One region of the Cellulosimicrobium sp. AB352 genome, then DNA from elsewhere that is predicted to be linked to it. Evidence: predicted binding sites of a transcription regulator. Region 1 holds the regulator's gene; the other holds the start of a gene.
What was found. Region 1 encodes LexA, which represses DNA repair genes until DNA is damaged. Its sites were predicted from a motif close to TCGAACANNTGTTCGA; they were not measured.
Positions count from the first base shown of each region.

Region 2: uvrA (excinuclease ABC subunit UvrA) is a predicted target of LexA. The motif match lies at 1,797-1,812, and genes of this name have one in related genera.

Region 1 covers NZ_JBMVFX010000010.1:80,772-88,383, forward strand. Annotated here, with positions in the region: gene hflX (GTPase HflX) at 1-477, shown strand, start outside; gene ACPCUX_RS09295 (ATP-dependent DNA helicase) at 668-2,761, shown strand; gene ACPCUX_RS09300 (L-lactate dehydrogenase) at 2,791-3,798, shown strand; gene lexA (transcriptional repressor LexA) at 3,913-4,647, opposite strand; gene ACPCUX_RS09310 (LysM peptidoglycan-binding domain-containing protein) at 4,984-5,358, shown strand; gene nrdR (transcriptional regulator NrdR) at 5,725-6,255, shown strand; gene ACPCUX_RS09320 (aldo/keto reductase) at 6,340-7,437, opposite strand.
Region 2 covers NZ_JBMVFX010000001.1:254,970-262,581, forward strand. Annotated here, with positions in the region: gene ACPCUX_RS01150 (TerC family protein) at 1-510, shown strand, start outside; gene ACPCUX_RS01155 (YciI family protein) at 553-852, opposite strand; gene ACPCUX_RS01160 (MBL fold metallo-hydrolase) at 959-1,666, opposite strand; gene uvrA (excinuclease ABC subunit UvrA) at 1,842-4,838, shown strand; gene ACPCUX_RS01170 (OsmC family protein) at 4,952-5,437, opposite strand; gene uvrC (excinuclease ABC subunit UvrC) at 5,571-7,612, shown strand, end outside.

The DNA of each region.
Region 1 (7,612 bases):
CAGCTCGTCGAGGCGTTCCGCTCGACGCTCGAGGAGGTCGGCGACGCCGACCTGCTACTGCACGTGGTGGACGCGTCGCACCCCGACCCGGAGGGCCAGATCGCGGCGGTGCGCCACGTCCTGGCCGACATCCCGGGCGTGGAGGACGTGCCCGAGGTGATCGTGCTCAACAAGGCGGACCTCGCCGACCCGGAGACGATCGCGCGCATCCGGCTGCGCGAGCGCCGCACGGTCGTCGTGTCGGCGCACACGGGCGAGGGGATCGAGCACCTGCGCGAGCTCATCGCGCACGAGCTCCCGCGCCCGGACGTCGAGATCGACGTCGTCGTGCCGTACCACCGGGGCGACCTCGTGCACCGCGTGCACACCGAGGGCGAGATCGACCACGAGGAGCACACGCCCGAGGGCACGCTCCTGCGCGGCCGTGTCGCCCAGGCGCTCGCGACGGAGCTCGTGGGCGCCTCCGCCGGGAGCTGATCCGCCCCCCAGCCTCCCGGCGGCGCGGCGGCCCCGCCCCGCGCCGGACCCGGCGCCGGCCCCACGCACGACCTCGCGCAGCCACGGCTGCGCGGGGTCGCGTGCGTCCCGGGCCGGTCCACAGGGCCCCCGCCGCGTGGGTGCCCGACCGTAGAATCGGCAGGTGCCCCCCTCCACCCGTACCGCTCCCGTGCCCGACCGTCCGGACACGGAGGCGCCCGGGCAGGCGGCCGGTGACGTGCCCGCCGTCGAGGAGCTCCTCGACCTCGCGGTCACGCGCCTGGGCGGCGCGCGGCGCGACGGCCAGCGGACCATGGCGCGTGCCGTCACGGACGCCATCGAGCGTTCCGAGCACCTCGTGGTCCAGGCCGGGACCGGGACGGGGAAGTCGCTCGGGTACCTCGTGCCGGCCGTGCGCCACGCGGTCGCGACCGACGAGCGCGTCGTCGTCTCGACGGCGACCCTCGCCCTCCAGCGCCAGGTCATCACGCGGGACCTCCCGCTCGTGGCCGACGCCGTCGCCGACCGCCTCCCGCGGCCCGCGTCGATCGCGCTCCTCAAGGGCTGGCACAACTACCTGTGCGTGCACAAGATCGCGGGCGGCTACCCCGCGGACGAGCCCACGCTCTTCGACCTCCCCGGCGAGGCGGCGGGCGCCGCCGACCACCCTGCCGCGCGCGGGGGGACGAGCATGGCGGCCCTCGGCGAGCAGGTCGTGCGCCTGCGGGAGTGGGCCGACGAGACGCCCACGGGCGACCGGGACGACCTCGTCCCCGGCGTGAGCGACAAGGCGTGGCGGCAGGTCTCCGTCACGGCGCTCGAGTGCCTGGGCCAGCGCTGCCCGCTGCTCGCCGAGTGCTTCCCCGAGCGGGCGCGCGCCGCGGCGCGCGAGGCCGACGTCGTCGTGACGAACCACGCGATGCTCGGCATCGCGGCCATGGGGTCGCCCGGGGTGCTGCCCGAGCACGACGTCCTCGTCGTCGACGAGGCGCACGAGCTCGCGGACCGCGTCACGGCCGCCGCGACGGTGGACCTGTCGGTCCCGGCGATCGAGAGCGCGGCGCGCCTCGCGCGCCGCCACGGCGGGGTCACGACGGACGCGCTCGACGCCGCGTCCGCCGCGTTCGGCACGGTCGTCGGGTCGCTGCCCGCCGAGCGCTTCCCCGACGGCCTGCCCGACGCCGCGCGCTCGGCCGTCGCGGCGGTGCGGGACGCCGCGCGCGAGGTGCTCTCCACGCTCAAGCCCGAGACGGGCGTGACCAAGCCGGCCCAGCCGGACACGGGCCTGAAGATGGCGCAGTCGACGATGCTGCAGCTCTTCGAGGTCGCCGAGCGCATGGCGGCCGACCCCACGGGCCACGACGTGCTGTGGTGCTCGCGGCCCGGGGAGGGCGGCTGGTCCGGCGACCGCTTCGGCGACGGCGCGAGCCGCCTGCACGCCGCCCCGCTCGGCGTGGCGGGCCTCATCCGCACCCACCTGCTCGCGGAGCGCACGGGCGTCTTCACGTCCGCGACGCTCGCGCTCGGCGGGAGCTTCGACGCCGTCGCGCGCACCTTCGGGCTCGGCCCCGCGGCGACGGGCGGAGCCGCGGACGCGGGCGACGGCGACGCGCCGCGCTGGCGCGGGCTCGACGTCGGGAGCCCGTTCGACTACCCGCGTCAGGGCATCCTCTACGTCGCGAAGCGCCTGCCGACGCCCGGCCGCGAGGCGTCGACCGAGCACCAGCTCGACGAGATCGCGGCGCTCGTCGAGGCCGCCGGTGGTCGGACCCTCGGCCTGTTCTCCTCGCGGCGCGCCGCGGTGGCCGCGGCCGAGGCGATGCGCGAGCGGCTGGACGTGCCGGTCCTGTGCCAGGGCGACGACCAGCTGCCGACGCTCGTGCGGGAGTTCGCCGAGAACCCGGCGACGTGCCTGTTCGGCACGCTCTCGCTGTGGCAGGGCGTGGACGTGCCCGGGCCGTCGTGCCAGCTCGTGCTCATCGACCGCATCCCGTTCCCGCGCCCGGACGACCCGGTGAAGTCGGCGCGGGCTCGCGCCGTCGAGGCCGCGGGCGGCAACGGGTTCATGCAGGTCTCCGCGACGCACGCGGCCCTCCTGCTCGCGCAGGGTGCCGGGCGGCTAGTACGGTCCACGGCCGATCGCGGGGTCGTCGCGGTCCTGGACCCACGGCTCGTGACGGCGCGCTACGGGTCGTTCCTCACGCGGTCCATGCCGGGGTTCTGGCAGACGACCGACCGCGACGTGGCCACCGCTGCGCTCCGCCGCCTCGCCGCCCTAGGCTGAGCCCTTTCCAGCGACTTCACGGAGGCGACATGACGAGCACGTCACCGCAGGGCACCGGCGACGCGACCACGGGCGGTCCGGGAGGGGGAGCGCGGACGACGAAGCTCGCGATCGTCGGCGCCGGTGCCGTCGGCTCGACGCTGGCCTACGCCGCGCTCATGCGCGGTGCGGCGCGCACGGTGGCGCTCCTCGACGTCAACCGCGCGAAGGTCGAGGCCGAGGTCCTCGACCTCCAGCACGGCATCCAGTTCATGCCCATGGCGCGCGTCGAGGGGTCCGACGACGTCGCGGTGTGCGCGGGCGCCGACGTCGTCGTGGTCACGGCCGGCGCCAAGCAGAAGCCGGGCCAGACGCGTCTCGACCTCGCCGAGGGCACGATCGGGCTCATGCGGACGATCCTCCCGGGCCTCGTGGAGGTCGCCCCGGACGCCGTCTACGTCATGGTGACCAACCCGGTCGACATCGTCACGTACGCGGCGCTCAAGTTCTCGGGCCTGCCCCCGACGCAGCTCTTCGGCAGCGGCACCGTGCTCGACTCCTCGCGGCTGCGGTTCCTCGTGGCGCAGCACTGCGGCGTCGCGGTGCAGAACGTGCACGCGTACATCGCGGGGGAGCACGGCGACAGCGAGATCCCGCTCTGGAGCTCCGCGACGATCGGCGGCGCGCCGCTGCTCGAGTGGCAGGGCATCGGCGGTCGGGGACCGCTCACGGGCGACGTGCGCGACGAGATCGCGCGCGAGGTCGTGCAGTCGGCCTACCGGATCATCGAGGGCAAGGGCGCGACCAACTACGCGGTCGGGCTCGCGGGCACCCGGATCATCGAGGCGGTGCTCGCCGACGAGCACCGGGTGCTGCCCGTGTCGACGCTCCTCGACGGCATCTACGGGCTCGAGGACGTCTGCCTGTCGCTCCCGACGCTCGTCGACCGCCGGGGCGCGACGGAGCGCGTCGAGGTCCCGCTCGCGGACGACGAGCTCGCGGGCCTGCGCTCGTCCGCGGAGTCGCTGCGCGCGGTCGCGCGACGCTTCGGGCTCTGAGCCCACGGGCCCGTCGGGCCCGGCACGACGAGAGCCGGGCGGTCGAGGGACCGCCCGGCTCTCGTGGTGTCCCGAGCCTGCCAGGAGGGGCGCCCGGAGCCGCTCGGAGACCGTTCAGAGGCTGCGCAGGACGGAGACGACGCGCCCCAGCACCTGGGCGTCGTCGCCGGGGATCGGGTCGTACGCGGCGTTGTGCGGCATGAGCCACACGTGGCCGTCGGCGCGCCGCAGGCTCTTCACGGTGGCCTCGCCGTCGATCATGGCGGCCACGATCTCGCCGTTCTCCGCGACCGGCTGGCGCCGCACGACGACCCAGTCGCCGTCGCAGATCGCGGCGTCGATCATCGAGTCGCCCTGGACGCGCAGGAGGAAGAGCTCTCCCTCGCCGACGAGCTGGCGCGGCAGCGGGAAGACGTCCTCCACGACCTGCTCCGCGAGGATGGGGCCACCGGCGGCGATGCGGCCGACGACGGGGACGTACGACGGCGCGGGGTGGGCCCCGTCGTACGCGGGCTCGGGGGCCGTCCCGGCCGGCGCGAGCGGGGTGGCGCGGCGGGCGTCGTCGGGCTGGACCACCTCGATGGCGCGCGGACGGTTCGGGTCGCGCCGCAGGAACCCCTTGCGCTCGAGCGTGGTGAGCTGGTGCTTGACGGAGGACGGGCTCGTGAGCCCGACGGCCTCGCCGATCTCGCGCATGCTCGGCGGGTAGCCGCGCTGCTCGACGCACGCGCGGATGGTCTCGAGCACGAGCCGCTGGCGCGGGGTGAGCCCGTCACCCCCTGCCGACCCGTCCGGCAGCTCGCGCACCTCGGCGAGCCCCCGTGCCCTGTCCGTGCCTCGTCCCGCCATGGTCGCTCCGCCCTCGTCCGTCGCGTGCCGCCGGCGCCAACCGGGCCTGCGGCCTCCCCTCCCCGGGGCGTGCGCCCCGGGACCTCGGTCGCCCCTCCGGGTCCGAGCGGACATGTCCGGCGAACCGACCTCACCCCAGGCTAGGGGAGGATGCGACACGAATCAAACACCTGTTCGAGCATGTCTCGACTCTGTCGGTCGCTCGTGATAGACATTCGTACAGATGTTCTACGTACAGGTGTTCGACCGCAACGGGTCGGCGCGGAGATGAGGCGGGCGCGCGGGTCCGATCGACCGGGGAAGGCGATCGGGCTCGCGGGCCGGGACGGAGGGGACATGGACACGGTGGCGATGGCGACGGCAGCGCCGTCCGCGCTCGGGCGGGGCGGCGCAGCGGAGCGAGGTGCGCGCCCGGAGGCGCGGCTGCGGCTCACGCGACGCGGCCGTGCGGTCCTCGTGCTCCTCGTGGCCGTCGTGCTCGTCCTCGCGGCGCGGGTCGGGCTGGCCGTCGCGAGCGGGCCCGGGGAGCCGGTCGAGGTTCGCGTCCACGTCGTGAGCGCGGGGGAGACGTTGTGGGAGCTCGCCCAGGGTGTCGCGACCCCGGGGGAGGACCTCCGGGAGGTGGTCAGCGGGCTCGTGGAGCTGAACGGCCTGCCCTCGTCCGGCGTGCGGGCCGGCCAGACCATCCTGCTCCCGGTCGCCGAGCGGTGACGCGACGCGCGCGCGGTCCAGATCCTGTGACGCAGCACACGGCGCCGACGCGCGACAGGTGGCGGCCGAGGGTTGCGCCGGCGCCTTAGGTCCGCCTAAGTTAGTGTCACCTCACACGCCGGCTGGGGGGCTGGGCGGACGAGGCGAGGAGTGTGCGGACCACCGCGACTCCTGTGCACGTCGCCGCGCGCGAGGCGAGTCGCGCGCGAGATGGGGACGGGGGCGTCCCGACGGGGGCGGTCGACTTCGACCGCCCCCGTTCTGCTGTCCGCGGCCCGGCGCGTCGTCGGCGTGTTGCACCGCGCGCCCGCGACGACATACGTTCGTCGCGCCGACCTGTCGGCGCGACCCGCGGAGGAGCCCGCCATGCACTGCCCGTTCTGCCGTCACGCGGACTCCCGCGTCGTCGACTCCCGCACGTCCGACGACGGTGCCTCCATCCGCCGGCGACGCCAGTGCCCGGAGTGCAACCGTCGCTTCACCACGATCGAGACCGCCAGCCTGTCCGTGGTCAAGCGGTCCGGCGTGACCGAGCCCTTCTCGCGCGAGAAGATCGTCAACGGCGTCCGCAAGGCCTGCCAGGGGCGCCCGGTGAACGAGGACGACCTCGCCGTCCTCGCGCAGCGCGTCGAGGAGACCATCCGCGCGAGCGGGAGCGCCGAGCTCGACGCCTACGAGATCGGTCTCGCGATCCTCGGGCCGCTGCGCGAGCTCGACGAGGTCGCCTACCTGCGCTTCGCGAGCGTCTACCAGGCGTTCGACTCGCTCGAGGACTTCGAGAGCGCCATCACGTCGCTGCGCGTCGACCGGGAGGAGCGCGAGGCGGCGGCGGGCCGTGCGGCGGCCGAGGCCACCGACGACGTCGCGACCGACCGCGAGACGGCACCCCAGGCCTGACGGTCACGCGACGGTCCCGCGCCTCGCGCCTCCGGTCCGAGGTTCGGTCCGCACAGCCGGACACGGCTGCGCGCGGCCGCGGCGCTACAGGTCGCTGGACCGCGTCGCCCAGATGTTGATGCCCGTGTCCACGGGGAGGTCGTCGACGGCCGCGAGCTCCTCGGGGGAGAGGTCGGGGGCCTCGAGGGCCGCGAGGTTGTCGTCGAGCTGGCGCGTCGAGCTCGCGCCGAGCAGGACCGACGTGACGCGCTGGTCGCGCAGCGCCCAGCGGATCGCCGTGGACGCGAGCGTCCGCCCGTGGGCGCGCGCGAGCCCGTCCAGATGGCGCACGCGGTCGAGGTTCTCCTCCGAGAGAAACGCCGGGCGCAGCGGCCCCCCGCGCGCCGCGCGCGAGCCGTCCGGGACCCCGTGGAGGTAGCGGTCCGTGAGCATGCCCTGGGCGAGCGGGGAGAACGCGACGACGCCGAGCCCTTCGTCGCCCGCGACGTCGAGCACGGTGGCCCCCGCCTCGTCGTGCGGGTCGGGCGCCTCGATCCACCGGTTGAGCATGGAGTAGGAGACCTGGGTGACGACAAGCTCGACCCCGACGTCGGCCGCGACCCGCAGGGCCTCGCGCGTGCGCCGCGCCGAGTACGACGAGATGCCGGCGTAGCGGGCGCGCCCCGACCGGACCGCCGTCGCCAGCGCACCGATGGTCTCCTCGAGCGGGGTGGAGGGGTCGTAGCGGTGCGAGTAGAAGATGTCGACGTGGTCGAGCCCGAGCCGGCGCAGCGACGCGTCGAGGGACGAGAGCAGGTACTTCCGGGACCCGCCCTCGCCGTAGGGGCCGGGGCCCATGCGGTAGCCCGCCTTGGTGGTCACGACGAGCTCGTCGCGCACGGGCCGGAGCTCGCGCGCGAGCAGCCGGCCCAGCGACTCCTCCGCGGCGCCGCCGGGCGGCCCGTAGTTGTTCGCGAGGTCGAGGTGCGTCACGCCACGGTCGACGGCGTGCAGCACGATCTCGCGCTGCGTCGAGAAGGGGTCGGCGACGCCGAAGTTCTGCCAGAGCCCGAGCGCGACCTCCGGCAGGCGCAGGCCGCTCCGGCCGAGCGCACGGTGCGGGAGCGCGGCACGCGCCGGCGCGGGACCGCCTGTGGCGTGGGGAGGAGCGGGGGAGGCCTGCGGCGTGGGATCGGGCGACACGTCCCGACGCTACCCGACGGCGTTCGCCGCGCGGTCGTCGGCGCTCGCGGCGCGGTCCCCAGCGCCCGCGCCCGCAAGGCCGGGACGGCCGGTCCGAGCGGACAAATCAGGTGGCGTCGGGCCGCCCGGTGGGGGAGGCTGGCGGGGTGCCCGCAGCGTCGGGCCGACCGCAGTG
Region 2 (7,612 bases), on a different contig from region 1:
CTGTTCGCGTTCGACTCCATCCCGGCCATCTTCGGGCTCACGCAGGACCCGTTCATCGTCTTCACGACGAACGTCTTCGCCCTCATGGGGCTGCGCCAGCTCTACTTCCTGCTGGGCGGTCTGCTCGAGCGGCTGGTCTACCTGCCGATCGGCCTGGCCGTCATCCTCGGGTTCATCGGCGTCAAGCTCATCCTCGAGGCGCTGCACGAGAACACGCTGCCGTTCATCAACGGCGGCGAGCACCTCGAGGCGGTGCCGACGGTCCCCATCTGGCTCTCGCTCGTGGTGATCGTCGGGGCGCTCGCGGTCACGACCGTCGCGAGCCTGCTGCGCACCCGTGCGCTGCACGCACGGAGCGAGCCGGCGGACGGCGAGGAGCCCGGGACCGCGGCGTCGTCCACGGAGGACGTCACGGAGGACGCCACGGAGACCGTGACCGACGAGGCGCCCGCCGCGGGGGAGACCCCGCCGCAGAGCGGCGGGGTCCCTCGTGGGGGCGCCGCGCGCTAGCGCCCGGCCGGGACGGCGGTGCCGGCGAGCGCGCGGCCCGGCTCAGACGCGGTCCGCCCAGTCGCCGATCACCGGCGACCACGGGCGGACCGCGCGCTGTGCGACCAGCCCGGCGCGCGCGAAGGGGTCCTCGTCGAGGACCGCGGCGACGGCGTCGGGCGTCTCCCCGTCGAGGACGAGCAGCGCTCCGGCGGGCGCGTCCTCGTGGGCGGGAAGCGGACCGGAGGCGAGCAGCGTGCCCCGGGTGTGGAGGTCGGCGAGGAACGCGCGGTGCTCGGGTCGCAGGGCGTCGAGCTCGGCGCTGCGGTCGGCGTAGACGTAGGTGACGGCGTGGATCGGCATGGAGCCAGTGAACCAGGCCGGCCCGACGGCGCGGGGCCCGGTCCGCGCCTCGGCTGCCCCCGTGCTGCCTGCCGCCCGCTACCGGTCCCGCGCCATCGGCCACGCGCTACCAGCCCCGCTCACGCCACTCGGCGAGGTGCGGCCGCTCGGCACCGAGCGTCGTGTCGGCGCCGTGACCGGGATAGACCCACGTGGCGTCGTCGAACCGGTCGAAGACCCGCTCGACGACGTCGGACAGCAGGCTCGCGAACCGCGCCGGGTCGCGGTCGGTGTTCCCGACCCCGCCGGGGAAGAGCGAGTCCCCGGTGAACAGGTGCACCCGGCCGGGCACGGCGTCGGCCTCGGCGACGTCGTCCGGCTCGCGGTAGGCGAGCGCGACGGAGCCCGGCGTGTGCCCGCGCAGCGCCACGACCTCGAGGTCGATCGCGCCCACCCGCAGCACGTCCCCGTGCCGTAGGCGGCGCTCGACGGGTACGCCGGACGCCGCGGCGACCGCGTCCGCGTCGGGCTCGCCGGCAGCCGACCACGCGCCCGTCGCACCGACGACCGGCGCGAGCGCCCGGAGATGGTCGGCGTGCCGGTGCGTCGTGACGACGCCGTCGAGCCGTCCCGACGGCGAGCCCGCCCGCACGAGGCCGAGCACGTCGTCGGGCGCGTCGGCGGCGTCGACGAGGAGCTGGGCGCCGGTGCGCCGGCACGTGAGGAGGTAGACGTCGTTCGCGAGCGGCCCGACGGCGAGCTTGCGGATCTCGACCTCGTCGAGGCGTCGCAGGTCGTGCGGGCCGCCCACGGCGACCTGTCCGGTGTACGTCATGCGCCCAGTGTGCCGTCCGCTCGCGGCGGGCGGTGCGCCGCGACCCCGGGCCGCGGTGACCCGGGTCACGGCGGAGCGCGTGGACGTGGGGCGCTCGTGTGCGTTCGCCGGGTGCCGTGCGGAGGTGACGTCGAACACCTGTGCGAGTGTGGGTGGTCCGCCGTACGATGCTGCGGTGAGCAATCGCCTCGTCATCTCCGGTGCCCGCGAGCACAACCTGCGCAACGTCGACCTCGACCTCCCGCGCGACAAGCTCATCGTCTTCACGGGGCTCTCCGGCTCGGGCAAGTCGTCGCTCGCCTTCGACACCATCTTCGCGGAGGGGCAGCGCCGGTACGTCGAGTCGCTGTCCGCGTACGCGCGCCAGTTCCTCGGCCAGATGGACAAGCCGGACGTCGACTTCATCGAGGGCCTGTCTCCCGCGGTCTCGATCGACCAGAAGTCCACGAACCGCAACCCGCGCTCGACCGTCGGCACCATCACCGAGGTCTACGACTACCTGCGCCTGCTGTTCTCGCGCGCCGGGACGCAGCACTGCCCGGTGTGCGGCGAGCGCGTCACCGCGCAGACCCCGCAGCAGATCGTCGACCGCCTCCTCGAGCTGCCCGAGGGCACGCGCTACCAGGTCCTCGCCCCGGTCGTGCGCGGCCGCAAGGGCGAGTACTCCGAGCTCTTCAAGGAGCTGCAGACCAAGGGTTTCGCCCGCGCCCGCGTCGACGGCGAGGTGCGCACCCTCACGGACGTCCCGGCGCTCGAGAAGAAGCTCAAGCACGACATCGAGGTGGTCGTCGACCGCCTCGTCGCGCGCGAGGGCGTCCAGCGCCGGCTCACCGACTCGGTCGAGACGGCCCTCGGGCTCGCGGGCGGGCTCGTCGTCGTCGAGCTCGTCGACGCGGACGCGGACGACCCGGCCCGGGAGCGCCGTTTCTCGGAGAAGCGCGCGTGCCCGAACGACCACGAGCTCGCGCTCGACGAGATCGAGCCGCGCACGTTCTCCTTCAACGCCCCGTACGGCGCGTGCCCGGAGTGCACGGGCATCGGGTTCCGTCTCGAGGTGGACCCGGACCTCGTGGTGCCGGACGACGAGAAGTCGCTGCGCGAGGGCGCGGTCGCGCCGTGGGCGCAGATCTCGTCGGAGTACTTCGAGCGCGTCCTCACGGCGCTCGCGGACGACCTGGGCTTCTCCATGGACACGCCGTGGCGCGCGCTGCCCGAGCGCGCGAAGAAGGCCGTGCTCCACGGCCAGAACCACCAGGTGCACGTGCGGTACAAGAACCGCTGGGGCCGTGAGCGGCAGTACTCGACCGGCTTCGAGGGCGTCATCACCTTCCTCGAGCGCCGGCACACCGAGACCGAGTCGGACTGGTCGAAGGAGAAGTACGAGGCCTTCATGCGCGAGGTCCCGTGCCCCGTGTGCCAGGGGGCACGCCTCAAGCCGGAGGTGCTCGCGGTCAAGGTCGGCGGCAGGTCCATCTGGGACGTGTGCCGCCTGCCCCTGCGCGAGGCCGCGGCGTTCCTCGGCTCGCTCGAGCTCGGCGCGCGCGAGCGCGCCATCGCGACCGAGGTCCTCAAGGAGATCGACGCGCGCCTCGGGTTCCTGCTCGACGTCGGCCTCGACTACCTCTCGCTCGAGCGACCGGCCGCGACGCTCTCCGGCGGCGAGGCGCAGCGCATCCGGCTCGCGACGCAGATCGGCTCGGGCCTGGTCGGCGTGCTCTACGTGCTGGACGAGCCGAGCATCGGCCTGCACCAGCGCGACAACCGCCGGCTCATCGAGACGCTCACGCGCCTGCGCGACCTCGGGAACACGCTCATCGTCGTCGAGCACGACGAGGACACCATCCGCACCGCGGACTGGGTCGTCGACATCGGCCCGGGCGCGGGGGAGCACGGGGGGCGCGTCGTGCACTCGGGCGACTACGCGGGCCTGCTCGAGGCGCCGGAGTCCGTCACGGGCGCGTACCTGTCGGGGCGTCGCAGCATCCCGCTGCCGGCGCAGCGGCGCCCGACGGACCCGGGCCGTCAGATCAAGGTGGTCGGCGCGCGCGAGCACAACCTCACGGGCATCGACGTGAGCTTCCCGCTCGGCACGTTCACCGCGGTCACCGGCGTCTCCGGCTCCGGCAAGTCCACGCTCGTGAACTCGATCCTCTACACCGTCCTCGCCAACGAGCTCAACGGGGCCCGGCAGGTCGCGGGCCGCCACACGCGCGTCACCGGCCTCGAGCACCTCGACAAGGTCGTGCACGTAGACCAGGGCCCGATCGGGCGCACGCCGCGATCGAACCCCGCGACGTACACCGGCGTGTGGGACCACGTGCGCAAGCTGTTCGCGGAGACGACCGAGGCCAAGGTGCGCGGGTACACGCCGGGCCGGTTCTCGTTCAACGTCAAGGGCGGCCGCTGCGAGGCGTGCTCTGGCGACGGCACGCTGAAGATCGAGATGAACTTCCTCCCGGACGTCTACGTGCCGTGCGAGGTGTGCCACGGCGCGCGCTACAACCGCGAGACGCTCGAGGTGCACTTCAAGGGCAAGACCGTCGCGGACGTGCTCGACATGCCGATCGAGGAGGCGTCCGAGTTCTTCGCGGCCGTGCCCGCGATCTCGCGGCACCTCAAGACGCTCGTCGAGGTCGGCCTGGGCTACGTCCGGCTCGGGCAGCCGGCCCCGACGCTCTCGGGCGGCGAGGCGCAGCGCGTCAAGCTCGCGAGCGAGCTGCAGAAGCGCTCGACGGGCCGCACGATCTACGTGCTCGACGAGCCGACGACGGGCCTGCACTTCGAGGACATCCGCAAGCTGCTCGGCGTGCTCCAGTCGCTGGTCGACAAGGGCAACAGCGTCCTCGTCATCGAGCACAACCTCGACGTCATCAAGAGCGCGGACTGGGTCGTCGACATGGGCCCCGAGGGCGGCTCCGGCGGCGGCAAGGTCGTCGCGCAGGGGACGCCCGAGCAGGTCGCGCGCGTGGAGGCGAGCCACACCGGGCGCTTCCTCGCGGAGATCCTCGAGGGGCACGACCCCGTGCCCGTCGGGCCCGCGCCGTCGGCGTCCTCCGGGGCGTCGGCGCCTGCGGCGAAGGCCGGCAAGTCGACGAAGGGCCGGTCCGCGGCGGCGCGTCGGGCGACCGACGAGAAGCCGAAGACGGGGCGCCGCAAGGCGTCCGCGGCGTAACGACGGTGCGGCGCGGGTGCGGGCTCGAACAGGCCCGTACCTGCGCGGGCCCGCACCCGCGCGGCGTGCTCGGTGCTCGCCGCGTCGGGGCCGCGCGCTCGCCGTGCCCGGCGTCAGGCGGCGGCGCGCCGGGCGGGCGCCGGCTCGACGAGCACGCGGAAGTTCACCGAGCGCGCGATGAAGCAGTGGTCGTGCGCGCGCTGGTGGAGGGTCGCCAGCGCCGCCTCGTCCGTGCCGGGTCCGTCGTCGACCACCACGCGCGGGTGCAGCGTGACGTCCGTGAACTGGCCCTCGCCCCCGGACTCGACCCGCATGGTGCCGGTCGCGTCGTCGACGTACTCGCGCACGACGACGCCCGCCGCGGCCGCGAGGTGGAGGAACCACAGCATGTGGCACTGCGACAGGCTCGCGAGGAACAGCTCCTCGGGGCTGTACCGGGTCGGGTCGCCGCGGAACGCCGGGTCCGCGGAGCCGGGCAGCGGCGGCCTCCCGTCGAGGAGCACCTCGTGGTCGCGGCTGTAGGCGGTGTAGGACGCGGTGCCGCGGTCGCCCGCGCCGGTCCAGCGGGTCGTCGCGGCGTAGCCGTGCTGTGCGCTCATGGCCGCCACCCTAACGGCCGGTGACGCGCGTCACACGGCGCCGTCCCCGCGCCACCGCGTCCGTCGTCCCGCGTCCCCGCGTCGCCCCACACCCGAGCCACCGGCGTCGGTGGCCTGACCTAGGCTGGAGAACATGGCAGATCCCGCGACGTACCGCCCTGCGCCGGGGGAGATCCCCACCTCGCCGGGCGTCTACCGGTTCCGCGACGAGCACGGCCGTGTGATCTACGTCGGCAAGGCCAAGAACCTGCGCGCGCGCCTGTCGAACTACTTCCAGGACGTCGCGAACCTGCACCACCGCACCCAGACGATGGTCACGACGGCCGCGTCGGTCGAGTGGACGGTCGTCGGCACCGAGGTCGAGGCGCTCGCGCTCGAGTACACGTGGATCAAGGAGTTCGACCCGCGGTTCAACGTCAAGTACCGCGACGACAAGTCGTACCCGTACCTCGCGGTGACGATGGGCGAGGAGTTCCCGCGCGCCCAGGTGATGCGCGGCGCGAAGCGGCCCGGCACGCGGTACTTCGGGCCCTACGGCCACGCGTGGGCGATCCGCGAGACGCTCGACCTCCTGCTGCGGGTGTTCCCCGTGCGCACGTGCTCCGCGGGGGTCTTCAAGCGCGCCCACCAGACGGGCCGGCCGTGCCTGCTCGGCTACATCGACAAGTGCTCGGCGCCGTGCGTCGGGCGCATCACGCCCGAGGACCACAAGGCGCTCGCCGAGGACTTCTGCGACTTCATGGCGGGCGACACGCAGCGGTTCGTGCGCCGGCTCGAGCGCAAGATGAACGAGGCCGCCGCCGCGATGGAGTACGAGGCCGCGGCACGGCTGCGCGACGACATCGCCGCGCTCCAGCGCGCGACGGAGAAGAACGCGGTCGTGCTCGGCGACGGCACCGACGCGGACGTGTTCGCGCTCGTGGGGGACGAGCTCGAGGCGGCCGTCCAGGTGTTCCACGTGCGCGGCGGTCGCATCCGGGGTCAGCGCGGCTGGATCGTCGAGAAGGTCGAGGACGTCACGGACGCCGAGCTCGTCGAGCACCTGCTCCAGCAGGTGTACGGCGCGGCGGAGGAGGCCGTGGCGGCGGACGCCGGGACGCGCGCCGGGCGCGACCTCGCGCGCGACGCCGTGCCGCGCGAGGTCCTCGTGCCCGTCCTGCCGCCGGACACCGACCAGGTCACCACGTGGCTCTCCGGGCTGCGGGGCGCGCGGGTCGACGTCCGGGTGCCGCAGCGTGGCGACAAGAAGGAGCTCGCCGCGACGGTCCGGGCCAACGCGGAGCACGCGCTCGCGCTGCACCGCACGCGGCGCGCGGGCGACCTCACGACCCGCAGCCAGGCGCTGCGCGAGATCCAGGAAGCGCTCGAGCTCGAGACGGCGCCGCTGCGCATCGAGTGCTACGACGTCTCGCACAACCAGGGCACGTACCAGGTCGCCTCGATGGTGGTCTTCGAGGACGGGCTCGCGCGCAAGAGCGAGTACCGGCACTTCACGGTCCGCGGCCCGGACGGCGACGGCGCGGCCGACGACACGGCGGCGATGTACGAGGTGATCTCGCGCCGCTTCAAGCGCTACCTGTCCGACCGCTCGCGCTCGGGCGAGGTCGAGCTGGACCTCGAGGCGGACGACGTCGCCGACGGGTCCGACGCCGCGGCGCGCCGGGCGGAGCGTGCCGCGGAGGCGGCGGGCTACGTGCCGCGCAGCGGCGAGGTCGACCCCGACGCGCCCGTGGACCGGCGCGCGCGCTTCGCGTACCCGCCGAACCTCGTCGTCGTCGACGGCGGCCCGCCGCAGGTCGCCGCCGCGGCGCGCGCCCTGGCCGACCTCGGCATCGACGACGTCGCGCTGTGCGGCCTCGCCAAGCGGCTCGAGGAGGTCTGGCTGCCGGGGGAGGAGTACCCCGTCATCCTCCAGCGTTCCTCCGAGGGCCTGTACCTGCTCCAGCGCGTCCGCGACGAGGCGCACCGCTTCGCGATCGCCCAGCACCGCAGGCAGCGCAGCAAGGGCATGACGGCCTCGGCGCTCGACGACGTCCCCGGCCTCGGCCCGGCGCGGCGCACCGCGCTCCTCAAGCACTTCGGCTCCCTCAAGCGGCTGCGCGCCGCGAGCGTCGAGGAGATCGCGTCCGTCCGCGGCATGGGCGAGCGGACGGCGCAGGCCGTCGTCGCGGCGCT